DNA from 2 places in the Streptomyces sp. NPDC001443 genome. Region 1 is predicted to be linked to the other one. Evidence: riboswitches for the same ligand, from Rfam matches in the RefSeq annotation. Region 1 holds a riboswitch; the other holds the start of a gene.
The links. A riboswitch is a leader RNA that binds a small molecule or an ion and turns the genes downstream of it on or off. The one in region 1 is predicted to bind cyclic di-AMP.
Positions count from the first base shown of each region.

Region 2: another riboswitch for cyclic di-AMP. It lies ahead of ACWC24_RS26855 (M23 family metallopeptidase); the one in region 1 lies ahead of ACWC24_RS38855 (M23 family metallopeptidase).

Region 1 covers NZ_JBSFIA010000062.1:18,341-25,828, reverse strand. Annotated here, with positions in the region: gene ACWC24_RS38870 (dihydrofolate reductase family protein) at 1-88, shown strand, start outside; tRNA gene ACWC24_RS38865 (tRNA-Met) at 152-225, shown strand; gene ACWC24_RS38860 (PP2C family protein-serine/threonine phosphatase) at 411-1,772, shown strand; cyclic di-AMP (ydaO/yuaA leader) riboswitch at 2,029-2,194, shown strand; gene ACWC24_RS38855 (M23 family metallopeptidase) at 2,205-3,233, shown strand; gene ACWC24_RS38850 (aldo/keto reductase) at 3,398-4,342, shown strand; gene ACWC24_RS38845 (PrsW family intramembrane metalloprotease) at 4,376-5,692, opposite strand; gene trmB (tRNA (guanosine(46)-N7)-methyltransferase TrmB) at 5,797-6,657, opposite strand; gene lhgO (L-2-hydroxyglutarate oxidase) at 6,732-7,488, opposite strand, start outside.
Region 2 covers NZ_JBSFIA010000029.1:392-7,879, reverse strand. Annotated here, with positions in the region: gene ACWC24_RS26875 (CobW family GTP-binding protein) at 1-121, shown strand, start outside; gene ACWC24_RS26870 (DNA gyrase/topoisomerase IV subunit A) at 150-2,606, opposite strand; gene ACWC24_RS26865 (M16 family metallopeptidase) at 2,876-4,279, shown strand; gene ACWC24_RS26860 (M16 family metallopeptidase) at 4,276-5,664, shown strand; cyclic di-AMP (ydaO/yuaA leader) riboswitch at 5,865-6,024, shown strand; gene ACWC24_RS26855 (M23 family metallopeptidase) at 6,037-6,789, shown strand; gene ACWC24_RS26850 (GntR family transcriptional regulator) at 7,003-7,488, shown strand, end outside.

The DNA.
Region 1 (7,488 bases):
GCTGGCGGCCGAGGGAGTGCATGTCGTCGTCCTGCCGGACTACGAGGCGGCCGCCAAGGCGCCCAACCGCCACCTCCTGCCGGGCTGAGCCGGCCCCGGATCAAACCGTTGTGCATTCCCACCCGCGAATGGCGTATGCTGGTCCTACCGACGCGGGGTGGAGCAGCTCGGTAGCTCGCTGGGCTCATAACCCAGAGGTCGCAGGTTCAAATCCTGTCCCCGCTACTGAAGGCTCAGGGCCGGAATCCAGTTCACGGATTCCGGCCCTGAGTGTTTTCATCGCGGCTCCCGGCGTTCGCGCGATGCCGTTCCTGCCGTCGCCGTCATCCGGTCGGCCCAACATCACTCGCCCCGCGCGCCGACTCCGGCGAATCTGGACCTTCGTGGCTGGAGACGGCGGGAGACGAGTGGTGCGCTCTGGTGACCTGACGGGTGAGGGGCCGCACGAGGAACCCGGCGCGGCCGAGGGGTCCGGCACGGCGGCCGCGGACGACCACCTCGTCCCGTACGCACGCGCGGGTGGCCGCCTTCCGCCCGACCCGGCCCTCGACCCGGACCCGGCCCTCGACCCGGACCCGGCCCTCGACCCGGACCCGGCCCTCGACCCGGCCCCGGATCCTGGCCCCGGTGGTCAAGCACCGGCCTCGCCCGCCTCGCCCACCGCCCCCGCGCCGTCCGGGGCGCCCGTACCCGCCGACGCCACCGGCGAGGAACGGCGGATCCGCCTCCTGCGGGTGCTCCCCGCGCTGCTGGCCGTCGGCGGTGCCGTCTACGGCATCTGCACGCCCCGCGGCTTCACCGCGGCGCCCCTCTTCACGGCCGCCCCGCTGGTGGCGGCCCCGCTGTGCTCCTTCCTCGGGACCGCCGTCACGGGGGTGGCCGCCGTCGTCGGCGCGTACGCCGTGCACGTCCGGTTCTCCCGGGTCCCGGACGCCGACGCGGTCACCGAGATCGTCACCGTGGCCACGGTCGCCGCGATGGCCGCGGTCATCAACCGTGTCGTGCGCCGCGGCGACCAGCGCCTCGCCAGCGCCCGCGAGATCGCCGAGGCCGCCCAGCGCGCGGTGCTGCCCGAGCCCGCCGCCCGGATCGGCGGCTACGACGTCGCCGCCCGCTACGAGGCGGCCCAGGCCGACGCCTGCATCGGCGGCGACCTCTACGCCGTGCAGGACACCCCGCACGGCGTGCGGCTGGTCGTCGGGGACGTGCGGGGCAAGGGCATGGGCGCGGTGGCGGCCGTGGCCGTGGTCATCGGGGCCTTCCGGGAGGCCGCCGAGCAGGAGGCGACCCTGGAGGCGGTCGCCCAGCGGCTGGAGCGGGCGCTGGCGCGCGAGGGCACCCGGCGCGACGGGCCCGACGTCTTCGAGGGCTTCACCACCGCCGTGCTCGCCGAACTCCCGCACGGGGAGGAGACGGTGCGGATCCTCAGTCGCGGGCATCCGCCACCGCTGCTGCTGGACCCGGACGGCACCGTGCGCCCCCTGCCGGCCCAGGAGCCGGCCCTGCCGCTCGGCATGGGCGAGCTGGGCAGCCGGCCCGACCGCGCGGAGGAGACCCGGTTCCCCAGGGGCGCCACCCTGCTCCTGCACACCGACGGCGTCTCCGAGGCGCGCGACGTCCAAGGCCGTTTCTACGACCCCGAGGAGCGGCTCGCCGGCCGCTCCTTCCGCGATCCCGAGGAACTGCTCGCCGCTCTCGCGCGGGACGTGCACCGGCACTGCGGGGGAGGTCTGACGGACGACATGGCCCTGCTCGCCGTCCGGCGTCCCTGACCACGCCGTCGTCACGTGGAGTGACCGGACGACCCCCCTGCGCATAACATCTGAGTCACCATCAAAACCGCCGTGACTCCTGAGGTGTTGCCCGCGCGCTCCGCACAAGGGGCAACTCACCCGATTTTCGCCGGTCATCGCCTTAAGTCCTGGCCAAAAATGTTATTGATCAAGCGGAACGGCTTGGAATCCTGCCCTCGTGCCCATTAACGTTCGATAACGCAGCGCGGTCGTCCCAGCCGTCACAAGGCGGCTCCGTGCGCACGCGCCGAATCCCGTAAGGGAACCGGGGAACCAACACCCTGGGGTGAATCGCACGGCCACCACTGTCAGCGACATCAGTGACAGGCGGTATACGCGCGTAGGAGACCTTCCTGCTCCGAACCCGTCAGCTAACCCGGTAGGCGAGAAGGAAGGAAGGAGCACGCCCAAGTGGCGTCCAACCCGCCTGCCCCAGAGGCCCCGTTCGTGCCGAGCCAGACCAGCACCGAGCCCTTCGGCTTCGGCAGCTACCGCACCGACGAGGGTCCGTGGGAGGAATGGAATCCCACCGCGGAGACCGTTCGCCCCCCGCGCGGCAAGCATCGCGTCGCCAAGCAGCGTGGCGGGGGACTCGCCCGCAGCTCCACCGTCCTGGGCGTCGGTGTCATAGCCGCCGTGGCCGGTGGCGGAATGGCCAGCGCCAACACCGGCAAGCCGCCGGTCTCCATCTCCATGCCCGACCTTCCCTCCGTCGGCTCCCTGCTGTCGGACGAGAAGCCCGCCGAGACCACGCAGGACGTCGCGACCCCGCTCAGCGGCATCGGCGTGACCACCGCCGACACCGCCCAGGGCGCCACCGACGCCGGCGAGGCGCTGCGCAGCCGGATCATGGCCCAGGCCGAGCAGCAGCAGACCCAGGTCGATGCCAAGGCCGCCGCCGCTGCCGAGAAGGCCGCCACCGACGCGGCCGCCAAGGCGGAGCAGGAGGCCAAGGACAAGGCCGAGGCCGCCAAGAAGAAGGCGGAGGAAGAGGCCGCGAAGAAGGCCGAGGCCGAGCGCCTGGCCGAGCTCGCCAAGCAGTACACGCTGCCGACCTCCTCGTACACGATCACCTCGACCTTCGGCGAGGCCGGCTCCATGTGGTCCTCCGGGTATCACACGGGCCTCGACTTCGCCGCGCCCACCGGAACGCTCATCAAGGCGATCCACAGCGGCACGATCACCGAGGCGGGCTGGGCCGGCTCCTACGGCTACCGCACGATCCTCACCCTCGACGACGGCACCGAGCTGTGGTTCTGCCACCAGTCCTCGATCAGCGTCAGCGTCGGGCAGAAGGTCGCCACCGGTGATGTCATCGGCCGGGTCGGCGCCACCGGCAACGTCACCGGTCCGCACCTGCACCTGGAGGTCCACCCGGGCGGCAGCGCGGACGGCATCGACCCGATGGCCTGGCTGCGCGGCAAGGGACTCACCCCCTGACGACCCGGGCTCCCCGGTTCTCCTGAACCTCCGGCGGTCCTGGCGACACCCCCCGACGCCAGGACCGCCGGTTTTCCGCTGCCCGGGCACGGGTCCCGGGAACGGGTGGACCGCGGGACAGTCGTACGGAATATCAACTTCAGAGCCGAGCGTTGACACTGAGCATGACTTCTCTTCGCAAGCTCGGTTCCTCCGACCTCGAGGTCTTCCCGCTGGCCCTCGGCGGCAACGTCTTCGGCTGGACCGCCGACCAGGACCGGTCCTTCGCCGTACTCGACGCCTACACGGCCGCCGGCGGCAACTTCATCGACACCGCGGACTCCTACTCGGCCTGGGTCGACGGCAATCAGGGCGGCGAGTCCGAGACGATCATCGGCAACTGGGTCAGGGCCCGCGGCAACCGCGCCGACGTCGTCATCGCCACCAAGGTCAGCCAGCACCCCGGGTTCCCCGGTCTGACCGCCGCCAACATCAAGGCCGCCGCCGACGCCTCGCTGCGCCGCCTCGGCACCGACCACATCGACCTCTACTACACCCACTTCGACAAGCCCGAGGTGCCGGTCGAGGAGATCGTCGGCGCGCTCGACGAACTGGTGCGGGCGGGCAAGGTGCGCCAGATCGGCGCCTCCAACATCTCCCCCGAGCGGCTGCGCGAGTCCCTGGAGTTCTCCGACCGCGAGGGCCTGGCCCGGTACGTGGCCCTCCAGCCCCACTACAACCTGGTCTCGCGCGACACCTACGAGGGAGAACTCCAGGACGTCGCCGACCGGTTCGGCCTCGCGGCCGTCCCCTACTTCGCCCTCGCCTCCGGATTCCTCACGGGCAAGTACCGCCCCGGCACGACGGTCGACAGCGCGCGGGCCACCGGCGCCGCCAAGCACCTGGAGACCGACCGCGGCCGCAAGGTCCTCGCCGCCCTCGACGAGATCGCCGGCGCCCATGACGTCCCGGTCGCCACCGTCGCCCTGGCCTGGCTCGCCGCCCGGCCCACGGTGCTCGCCCCGATCGCCTCCGCGCGGACGGTGGACCAGCTGCCGGCCCTGCTCGGCGTCGCGGAACTGGAGCTGACGGAACCGGAGGTCGCGCGCCTCACGCAGGCATCGGCCTGATCCGGCCCGCCCGTCTCCCCGTCTCCCCCGGGGCTACGACCGGTACGGGTTGTAGGCGGGGTAGGCCGCCGCCGGATAGCCGTACGCCGGCCAGGCCACCGGGGGAGGCGCCGGCATCATCACCGGTACCGGCGGTGCCGTCGCCCGCGCCGCGTAGTCCAGCGCGGGCCGCGCCACCTCCCGGCGCCGCCACAACTCGTGCAGCAGTTCCCGTTCCCGTACGACGAAGTCGGCACCGGCCCGGCCCCTGCGTCCCCTGCGCCGCAGGGCCGCCAGCGAGGTCGCGTACGTCTCGTACTCCGCCACCGTCCGCTCGGCGGGCTTGCCGAGGTGGTGCCCGGCGTACTCGCGGGCCAGCCGCCGGGCCCGCATCGAGCCGAGCGCGTACGGCTCGGCCGGGCTCAGCCAGCCCGCGGCGACGTACGCGGGCAACTCCTCGTAGACCGAACGCAGTTCGCGCTGGCGGGTCCAGATCACCAGCCAGGTCAGCAGGCCGAACGCGGGCACCATGAACAGCCCGTAGACGGCGAAGAACCCGTACTCGCCGAAGGTCGCGGAGCCGTTCCAGAACGCGTGCATGCCCATCGCGAGCAGCAGTCCGCCCGGTGGCAGCAGTACCCGGCGCACGCGCTGCCGGTCCGGGCAGAGCGCGGCGAGGCCGAAGCCGATGCCGGTGAGGACGGTGAACAGGGGGTGCGCGAACGGCGACATGATGACGCGGACGAAGAAGGTCGCCGCGGTGACGGAGGCGATGCCCCGGCCCCCGCTGAGCTGGTCGGTGCCGAAGGCGGTGCCGAGATAGAGGATGTTCTCGGTGAACGCGAAGCCGGTCGCGGTCACCCCGGCTATGACGACCCCGTCGACGATGCCGGTGAAGTCCCTTCTGCGGAAGAGGAAGAGCAACAGCACGGCGGCGGCCTTGGCGGACTCCTCGACCACGGGCGCTATCACGGTCGCGCCGAGGGTGTCGGCACCCGACGGATCCGCCGTCGCCGTCGCTATCCACTCGGTCGCGAAGCTGTTGGCGACGATCGCGATCAGCGCCGCCGCGCAGGCGCCCCAGGCGAAGGCGAACAGCAGATTGCGCCAGGGGCCCGGCTGGACCCGGTCCAGCCAGCGGAAGGCGGTGACGAGCAACGGCACCGGCAGGACCGCGAGTCCGAGACCGACCAGGAATCCCTCGGTGCCGGTCTGACGGCGCACCAGCGCCAGGATGACGAGTCCGGAGAGCGCCAGCAAAGTGATCACGGCGCCGTACCGCACCCCTGTGCGCTGCCACCAGCGTGGGTGCCGGACCCCACCTGCGGCGGGGCCGAAGGGGTGCGTCGGATACGGGGGAACGGTCGCCACGGCATTGACCCTAACGAGGGAGAGCTGGTCCTGCTGTTCCTTTTGTGCCGCCGGCCCGGCAGCCCGGGCGGCCGTGTTCACCACGGCTGCCACGGCCGCCGTGCCTACAACGGCCGCAGCTCCTGCGGCTCGCGGTGCTGTACGCGACGGAAGAGCAGATCGTTCACGACATGTCCCTTGTCCAGTCCCTGGCCCTCGAAACGGGTCACGGGCCGGAACGCGGGACGGGGCGAGAAACCGCCTTCGTCACGGGTGTTCTCGAAGTCGGGGTGAGCGTCGAGCACCTCGAGCATCTGCTCGGCGTACGGCTCCCAGTCGGTGGCGCAGTGCACGACCGCGCCGGGCCGCAGCCGGGTCGCGGCGAGATCGAGGAACTCCGGCTGGATCAGCCGCCGCTTGTGGTGGCGCTTCTTGGGCCACGGGTCGGGGAAGTAGACGCGCAGCCCGGCGAGGGAATCGGGAGCGAGCATCTCGCGCAGCAGGATGATGGCGTCCCCGTTGGCCACCCGGACGTTGGACAGCCCGTGGTGGTCGGCCAGGTTGAGCAGGTTGCCCTGGCCCGGGGTGTGCACGTCCACGCCGAGCACGTTGGTGTCCGGGTCGGCGGCGGCCATCTGCGCGGTCGCCTCGCCCATCCCGAAACCGATCTCCAGCACCACCGGGTTGCCGTTGCCGAACAGCTCGCCGAGGTCGACGACGCGCTGTCCGTCGATGTCGAGCCCCCACCGGGACCACAGCCGCTGCAATGCGTCCGCCTGTCCAGTGGTCACCCGGCTGCGCCGCGGCTGGAAGCTGCGGATCCGCCGCTCGAAGTGCGACCCGGCGGGATCGGCCTGCGGGCCGTCGGGGAAGCGGGGCTCTCCCTTCGGCCGGGCGGGCCGGTCGGGCACGGCGGGGCCCGGCCCCTGCCGTGGTGCTTCGGGAGCGGGCCGGGGCGCTTCGGGGGAGGTGTTCAGCTCAGACACAGTGAAGTCGATTTTACGGCGCCCACCGACCGCCCCGGCCGGGGCGGTCGGCCCCGCCGGTGCGGTGCCCGTCCTCATGCCGAGCCCAGTACGGTCAGCGCCCTGCGGGCCGCCTCCCGGCCGATCGGCAGCGAGGCCGTCGCCGCGGGCGAGGGCGCGTTCAGCACATGCACGGCCCGCGCGCCCTCCCGGATCAGGAAGTCGTCCACCGGCGTCCCGTCCCGCAGCACGGCCTGGGCCCGCACCCCCGGCGCCGCCCGCACGAGATCCTGCTCGGTCACCTCCGGCAGCAGCCTGCGCACCGTCTGCACGAACGTCCGCTTGGACACCGAGCTGCGCAGCTCGCCCACCCCGTACCGCCAGTGCCGCCGGCCCATCCGCCAGGTTCCGGGCCAGGCCGCCGTACCGGCCGGCTCCCGGGGCCGTACGCCTCCCCAGCCGTACCCCTCGCGGGCCAGCGCCGGAACTGCGTTGGGCCCGACGCGGACCTCCCTGTCGATCCCGCGGGTGAGGTGCACCCCGAGGAACGGGGACGCCGGATCGGGCACCGGACAGACCAGTCCCCGCACCAGTTCCGGCCGCGCCAGCTCGTAGTACTCGCCCCGGAACGGCACGATCCGCACCTCGGGCTCGTCCCCGGTCAGCCGGGCCACCTCGTCGCAGTGCAGCCCGGCGCAGTTGACCAGCACCCGGCCCCGCACGACGTCCCCGCGCGCGGTCCGCACGGCGACCCCCCGCTCCGGCCGCCGGTCGATCCGTACGACCCGTGCCCCGTAGCGGATCTCCGCTCCGGAGGCCTTGGCCAGCCGGCGGGCGACCGCCGCGAAGTCG
Region 2 (7,488 bases), on a different contig from region 1:
CGCCCTGCGCAAGGAGTTGGAGGCGTGCACGAGCGACGCCCCGCACGCCGACGAGCACGGCATGTGGGGCGTCCTGCGGTACGTCCAGGGCGACGACGACCACGACGAGGCCGAGTCCTAGAACGGACCCGCCACGACGAGGCCGAGTCCTAGAACGGACCCGCCACCACGCCCACCGTCTTCGACAGCGACACGCCCGAGCCGTCGCGACGCGGGTCGATATCCGGGAGCTCGGCCGGGGTGCCGTTCTTCTGCGCCGCCCGCGCCGGGACGGGACCCGCCCAGGCCACGGACAAGCAGTCCTCGCCCTTCAGGAACCGCTGGCAGCGGACACCGCCGGTGGCACGGCCCTTGCGCGGGTACTGGTCGAACGGGGTCATCTTGCCGGTCGTCTGCACGGAGTCGTCCAGGGTGCCGCGCGAACCGGCGACGGTGAAGACGACCGCGTCCACGGCCGGGTCCACCACGGTGAACGAGATCACCTTCGCGCCCTCGGTGAGCTTGATGCCCGCCATGCCGCCCGCCGGACGGCCCTGCGGGCGCACCTGCGACGCCTGGTAGCGCAGCAGCTGCGCGTCGTCCGTGATGAAGACCAGGTCCTCCTCGCCGGTGCGCAGTTCCATCGCGCCGACGATCCGGTCACCCTCCTTGAGGGCGATGACCTCCAGCTCGTCCTTGTTGGTGGGGTAGTCCGGGACCACCCGCTTGACCACGCCCTGTTCGGTGCCGATGGCCAGACCGGGGGACGACTCGTCCAGCGTGGTCAGACAGATCAGCGTCTCGTCGTCGTCGAGGGAGACGAACTCGCCGAGCGGGGCGCCGCCCGACAGGTTCGGCGCGGACGCGGTGTCCGGGAGCTGCGGCAGGTCGACGACGTTGATCCGCAGCAGGCGGCCCGCCGAGGTGACGGCACCGATCTCGCCGCGCGCGGTGGCGGGCACCGCCGAGACGATCACGTCGTGCTTGGTGCGGTGGGCGTCGGGGTCCGCCGGGAAGGGCTCCGCGTTCGCCGTACGGGCCAGCAGGCCGGTCGACGACAGCAGCACCCGGCACGGGTCGTCCGCGACCTGGAGCGGCACGGCGGCGGCCGTGGTGCCGGCGGACTCCAGCAGCACCGTACGCCGCTCGGTGCCGAACTTCTTCGCCACCGCGGCCAGCTCGGCCGAGACCAGCTTGCGCAGCTCCGCGTCCGACTCCAGGATCCGGGTCAGCTCCGCGATCTCCGTGTTGAGCCGCTCCTGCTCCGACTCCAGCTCGATCCGGTCGAAGCGGGTCAGCCGGCGCAGCGGGGTGTCCAGGATGTACTGCGTCTGGATCTCCGACAGCCCGAAGCGCTCCATCAGGCGTTCCTTCGCCTGCGCGGAGTTGTCGCTGGAGCGGATCAGCCGGATGACCTCGTCGATGTCGACGAGCGCCGTCAGCAGGCCCTCCACCAGGTGCAGCCGGTCGCGCCGCTTGGTGCGCCGGAACTCCGAGCGGCGCCGGACGACCTCGAACCGGTGGTCGAGGTAGACCTCGAGGAGCTCCTTCAGACCCAGCGTGAGCGGCTGGCCGTCGACCAGCGCGACGTTGTTGATGCCGAAGGACTCCTCCATCGGCGTCAGCTTGTAGAGCTGCTCCAGGACCGCCTCCGGCACGAAGCCGTTCTTGATCTCGATGACCAGGCGCAGGCCGTGCGCGCGGTCGGTGAGGTCCTTGACGTCGGCGATGCCCTGGATCTTCTTCGAGCCGACCAGGTCCTTGATCTTGGCGATCACCTTCTCCGGGCCGACCGTGAAGGGCAGCTCGGTGACGATCAGGCCCTTGCGGCGGGCCGTGACGGTCTCCACCGCGACCGTGGCGCGGATCTTGAAGGTGCCGCGGCCGTTCTCGTACGCGTCCCTGATGCCGCCGAGGCCGACGATCCGGCCGCCGGTGGGCAGGTCCGGGCCCGGGACGAACCGCATCAGGGCGTCCAGGTCCGCGGCCGGATAGCGGATGAGGTGGCGGGCGGCCGCGATGACCTCGCCGAGGTTGTGCGGCGGCATGTTCGTGGCCATGCCGACCGCGATGCCCGACGAGCCGTTCACCAGGAGGTTCGGGAAGGCCGCAGGCAGCGTGGCCGGCTCCTGCTCCTGACCGTCGTAGTTGGGGGCGAAGTCGACGGTGTCCTCGTCGATCGACTCCGTCATCAGGCTCGCGGCGTCGGCGGCCCTGCACTCGGTGTACCGCATGGCGGCCGGCGGGTCGTCGTTGCCCAGCGAACCGAAGTTGCCGTGCCCGTCCACGAGCGGCACGCGCATGGAGAACGGCTGGGCCATGCGCACCAGGGCGTCGTAGATCGACGCGTCGCCGTGCGGGTGCAGCTTGCCCATCACCTCGCCGACGACACGGGCGCACTTCACATAGCCGCGCTCGGGACGCAGACCCATCTCGTTCATCTGGTACACGATGCGGCGGTGCACCGGCTTGAGGCCGTCGCGGGCGTCAGGCAGCGCGCGGGAGTAGATGACCGAGTACGCGTACTCGAGGAAGGAGCCCTGCATCTCGTCGACGACGTCGATGTCGAGGATCCGCTCCTCGTACGAGTCGTCGGGCGGCGGGGTCTTCGTGCTGCGGCGGGCCATCGCTGCCGGCTCCTTGCTGACGCGTGAACGGGTTCTGACGCGGACCATTGTGGACCGCGCTACTGACAGTGCGGGCGGGGCCCCGGCGTCGTCCGCCCGGCCCGGTGTGGAGCGGCGCCTGCCTCCACGACTGCCCGCAGGCTACGCGATCTCGCTCTCGGCGTACGTCCGGCGGGAACTTCGCCCATGGTCCGCCCGCTTGCATACAGTGGCAGGACAGGCACGAAACGCGCGGTCGGACGACCGCGTCCGCGATCGAAGGGACGTACATGCCCATGGGTCACACGGCCACAGCCGAGGCAGGCTCCGGGGGCCTGACAGCGACCGAGCACCGCTTGGCCAACGGCCTTCGCGTGGTGCTCTCCGAGGACCATCTGACCCCGGTCGCGGCGGTGTGCCTCTGGTACGACGTCGGCTCCCGCCACGAAGTCAAGGGCCGTACGGGCCTGGCTCACCTCTTCGAGCACCTGATGTTCCAGGGGTCCGGACAGGTCAAGGGCAACGGCCACTTCGAGCTGGTGCAGGGCGCGGGCGGCTCGCTGAACGGCACCACCAGCTTCGAGCGCACCAACTACTTCGAGACCATGCCCACCCACCAGCTGGAGCTCGCCCTCTGGCTGGAGGCCGACCGCATGGGCTCCCTGCTCGCCGCCCTCGACGACGAGTCCATGGAGAACCAGCGGGACGTCGTCAAGAACGAGCGCCGCCAGCGCTACGACAACGTGCCCTACGGCACCGCGTTCGAGAAGCTGACCGCCCTCGCGTACCCGGAGGGCCACCCCTACCACCACACGCCCATCGGCTCGATGGCCGACCTGGACGCGGCCACCCTGGAGGACGCGCGGGCGTTCTTCCGGACGTACTACGCGCCGAACAACGCCGTGCTCTCCGTGGTCGGCGACATCGACCCGGCGCAGACGCTCGCCTGGGTCGAGAAGTACTTCGGTTCCATCGCCTCCCACGACGGCAAGCCCGCCCCGCGCGACGGCTCGCTGCCCGAGGTCATCGGCGGTCAGCTCCGCGAGGTCGTCGAGGAGGAGGTCCCGGCGCGCGCCCTGATGGCCGCCTACCGGCTGCCGCACGACGGCACGCGCGCGTGCGACGCCGCCGACCTGGCGCTGACCGTCCTGGGCGGCGGGGAGTCCTCCCGCCTCTACAACCGGCTGGTACGGCGCGACCGTACGGCGGTCGCGGCCGGCTTCGGCCTGCTGCGGCTGGCGGGGGCGCCCTCCCTGGGCTGGCTGGACGTGAAGACCTCCGGTGACGTCGAGGTGCCGGTCATCGAGGCCGCCATCGACGAGGAGCTCGCCCGGTTCGCCGAGGAGGGTCCCACGGAGGAGGAGATGGAGCGCGCCCAGGCCCAGTTGGAGCGCGAGTGGCTGGACCGGCTGGGCACGGTCGCGGGCCGCGCCGACGAACTGTGCCGCTACGCCGTCCTGTTCGGCGACCCGCAGCTCGCCCTCACCGCCGTCGGGCGGGTGCTGGAAGTGACGGCCGAGGAGGTCCAGGAGGTCGCCAAGGCCCGCCTGCGCCCCGACAACCGCGCGGTGCTCGTGTACGAGCCGACCGTCCCCGAGGCGCTGGACGAGGCCGAGGCCGCGGAGCGCACCGAAGACCCGGAGTCCGCGGCGACCGTGGAAGCCACCGACGAGACCGAGGAGGCGGCCCAGTGACCGAGCTCGCCACGATGCAGTTCCACCCCCAGCCCCGGCCGGGAGATGCCAGGCCCTGGGCGTTCCCGGCGCCGGAGCGCGGCACCCTGGACAACGGCCTGACGCTCCTGCGCTGCCACCGCCCCGGCCAGCAGGTCGTCGCCGTCGAGGTGCTCCTCGACGCGCCGCTGGAGGCCGAGCCGGCCGGTCTCGACGGCGTGGCCACGATCATGGCGCGGGCCTTCTCGGAGGGCACCGACAAGCTCTCCGCGGAGGAGTTCGCCGCCGAACTGGAGCGCTGCGGCGCCACGCTGGACGCGCACGCCGACCACCCCGGCGTACGGCTGAGTCTCGAAGTGCCGGTCTCGCGCCTGGCGAAGGCGCTCGGCCTGCTCGCCGACGCCCTGCGCGCGCCGGCCTTCGCGGACAGCGAGGTCGAGCGGCTGGTGCGCAACCGGCTCGACGAGATCCCGCACGAGCTGGCCAACCCCGCGAGCCGCGCGGCCAAGGAGCTCTCCAAGGAGCTGTTCCCGGCGGCCTCGCGGATGTCGCGCCCCCGCCGGGGCACCGAGGAGACGGTCGTGAAGATCGACTCCGCGGCCGTGCGCGCCTTCTACGACCGGCATGTCCGCCCCGCCACGGCCACCGCCGTGATCGTCGGCGACCTCGCGGGCATCGACCTGGACGAGCTGCTCGGCGACACCCTGGGGGCCTGGAAGGGCTCCTCGGCCGAGCCCCGCCCGGTGCCGCCGGTGAACGCCGACGACACCGGCCGCGTCGTCATCGTGGACCGCCCCGGCGCGGTCCAGACGCAGCTGCTGATCGGCCGCACCGGGGCCGACCGGCACGACCGGGTCTGGCCCGCGCAGGTGCTCGGCACGTACTGCCTCGGCGGCACCCTCACCTCCCGGCTGGACCGCGTCCTGCGGGAGGAGAAGGGCTACACCTACGGCGTGCGCGCGTTCGGCCAGGTGCTCCGGTCGGCGCCGGACGGCACGGGCGCCGCGATGCTCGCGATCAGCGGCTCCGTGGACACCCCGAACACCGGTCCCGCCCTGGCGGACCTGTGGACCGTGCTGCGCACGCTCGCGGGGGAGGGCCTGACCGACGCGGAGCGCGACGTCGCCGTGCAGAACCTCGTCGGGGTGGCGCCGCTGAAGTACGAGACCGCGGCGGCCGTGGCGGCCACGCTGGCCGACCAGGTCGAGCAGCACCTGCCCGACGACTACCAGGCGACGCTCTACCAGCAGCTCGCCGCGACCGGCACGGTGGAGGCCACGGCCGCTGCCGTGAGCGCCTTCCCGGTGGACCGGCTGGTGACGATCCTCGTGGGCGACGCGGCACAGATCAAGGAGCCCGTCGAGGCGCTCGGCATCGGTGAGGTCACCGTCGTGTCCGCCGAGTAGGCACGCGCGCGAAGGGGCCCTGGCGACCTGTCGGCCGCCAGGGCCCCTGTCCGTGCAAGGAGTGTCCGAATTGGGGCGGAGACATCCTGTCTGCCGTGTGGCGTGCGCAACAAAACACGCGATCCGTTTGATGATCGAAAGGCGGCGCCCGTACCGTCATCTGAACTGTTCGTCGGGCAGTGCGCCGCATCCGCGGCAGCGGACAGTCATCGCCGAGTCCCCCGAGGCGCGAGCCAGGGGAGCCGGGGACCCATCGCAGTCCCTGGGGTGAATCGGACGTCCGCGCACGCGAGGCGTCCGTAGGAGACCTTCCTGCTCCGAACCCGTCAGCTAACCCGGTAGGCGAGAGGGAAGGAAAGGATCAGCCTCTACATGGCGTTCACGGGCGTTTCCGGCAAGCACCGTCGTCCCAGCCGGATGAAGCGCACCAGCGCTCACGCAGCCGGTATCGCGGCTCTCGCCACCACCGGCGTCGTCGGCACCCTCGCGGCCCCCGCGCTCGCCGCCGAGAACCCCGTCGAGCAGACGGGCCTCACCCCGGTCGTCACCCTCGGCGACGAGGCCGCCGAGCAGGTCGACGCCCAGGCGGCCGCCCAGCAGCAGGCGGCCGCACAGCAGCTGGCCGAGGAGATCGCCCACGCGAAGGCCGCGGCGAGGGCCGCGGCCGCCCGCAAGGCCGAGGAACGCGCCGCCCGCGAGGCCGAGCGCCAGCGCCTCAACACGTTCGTGTCGCCGATCACCGGCTCCTACGTCTCCACGGGCTACCTCGCCAGCAGCTCGCTGTGGTCCTCCGGCAGCCACACCGGCGTCGACTTCCACGCCGCCACCGGCACCACCGTCCACGCGGTCGGCTACGGCACCATCGTCGAGGCCGGCTGGGGCGGGGCCTACGGCAACCAGATCGTCATCAAGATGGACGACGGCACGTACACCCAGTACGGCCACCTGTCCTCCATCGGTGTCTCGGTGGGCCAGCGGGTCGTCACCGGCCAGCAGATCGGCCTCTCCGGCGCGACCGGCAACGTCACCGGACCGCACCTGCACTTCGAGGCCCGTACGACCGCCGAGTACGGCTCGGACATCGACCCGGTCGCCTACCTCCGCAGCCACGGTGTGAACGTCTGACATCCGTCCGCGCCGCGGACGTCCGGCGACGACCGCGCGACATACCGAAGCCCCGGCTCACCGAGCCGGGGCTTTCGGCGTTTCCGGCACCGTCCTGTCCAAAAAATATCCATGGATTCCGGCCGCCCGTCGGAAATTACGTCCGATTGCAATAGAGTCGCTGAACACATGTCAATCGGCGACGTTTCACGGGCATTAAGGCGGAGGTCGGTCATGCGTATTCCGGCGCACTCGGTGTGCACGGCGATCCGGGACGACATCGTCGCCGGTGTCTACGAGCGTGGCAGCCGGCTCACCGAGGAACTTCTCGCCCGGCGCTACGGCGTCTCGCGCGTCCCCGTCCGGGAGGCCCTGCGCACGCTGGAGGCGGAGGGCTTCGTGGTGACCCGCCGGCACGCGGGCGCGTGCGTGGCGGAACCCACCGAGCAGGAGGCCTCCGACCTGCTGGAGATGCGCATGCTCCTGGAACCGCTGGGTGCCTCCCGGGCCGCCCAGCGGCGCACCGAGGCCCATCTCAAGGTGCTGCGCGGCCTGGTCCGGCTCGGCCAGGAGCGGGCCAGGCGGGGCAACAGCGAGGATCTGCGCTCCCTGGGCGGATGGTTCCACGAGACGCTCGCCCAGGCTTCCGGCAGCCAGGCGCTGACCGCCACGCTCACCCAGCTGCGACACAAGATCGCCTGGATGTACGCGACGGAGGCG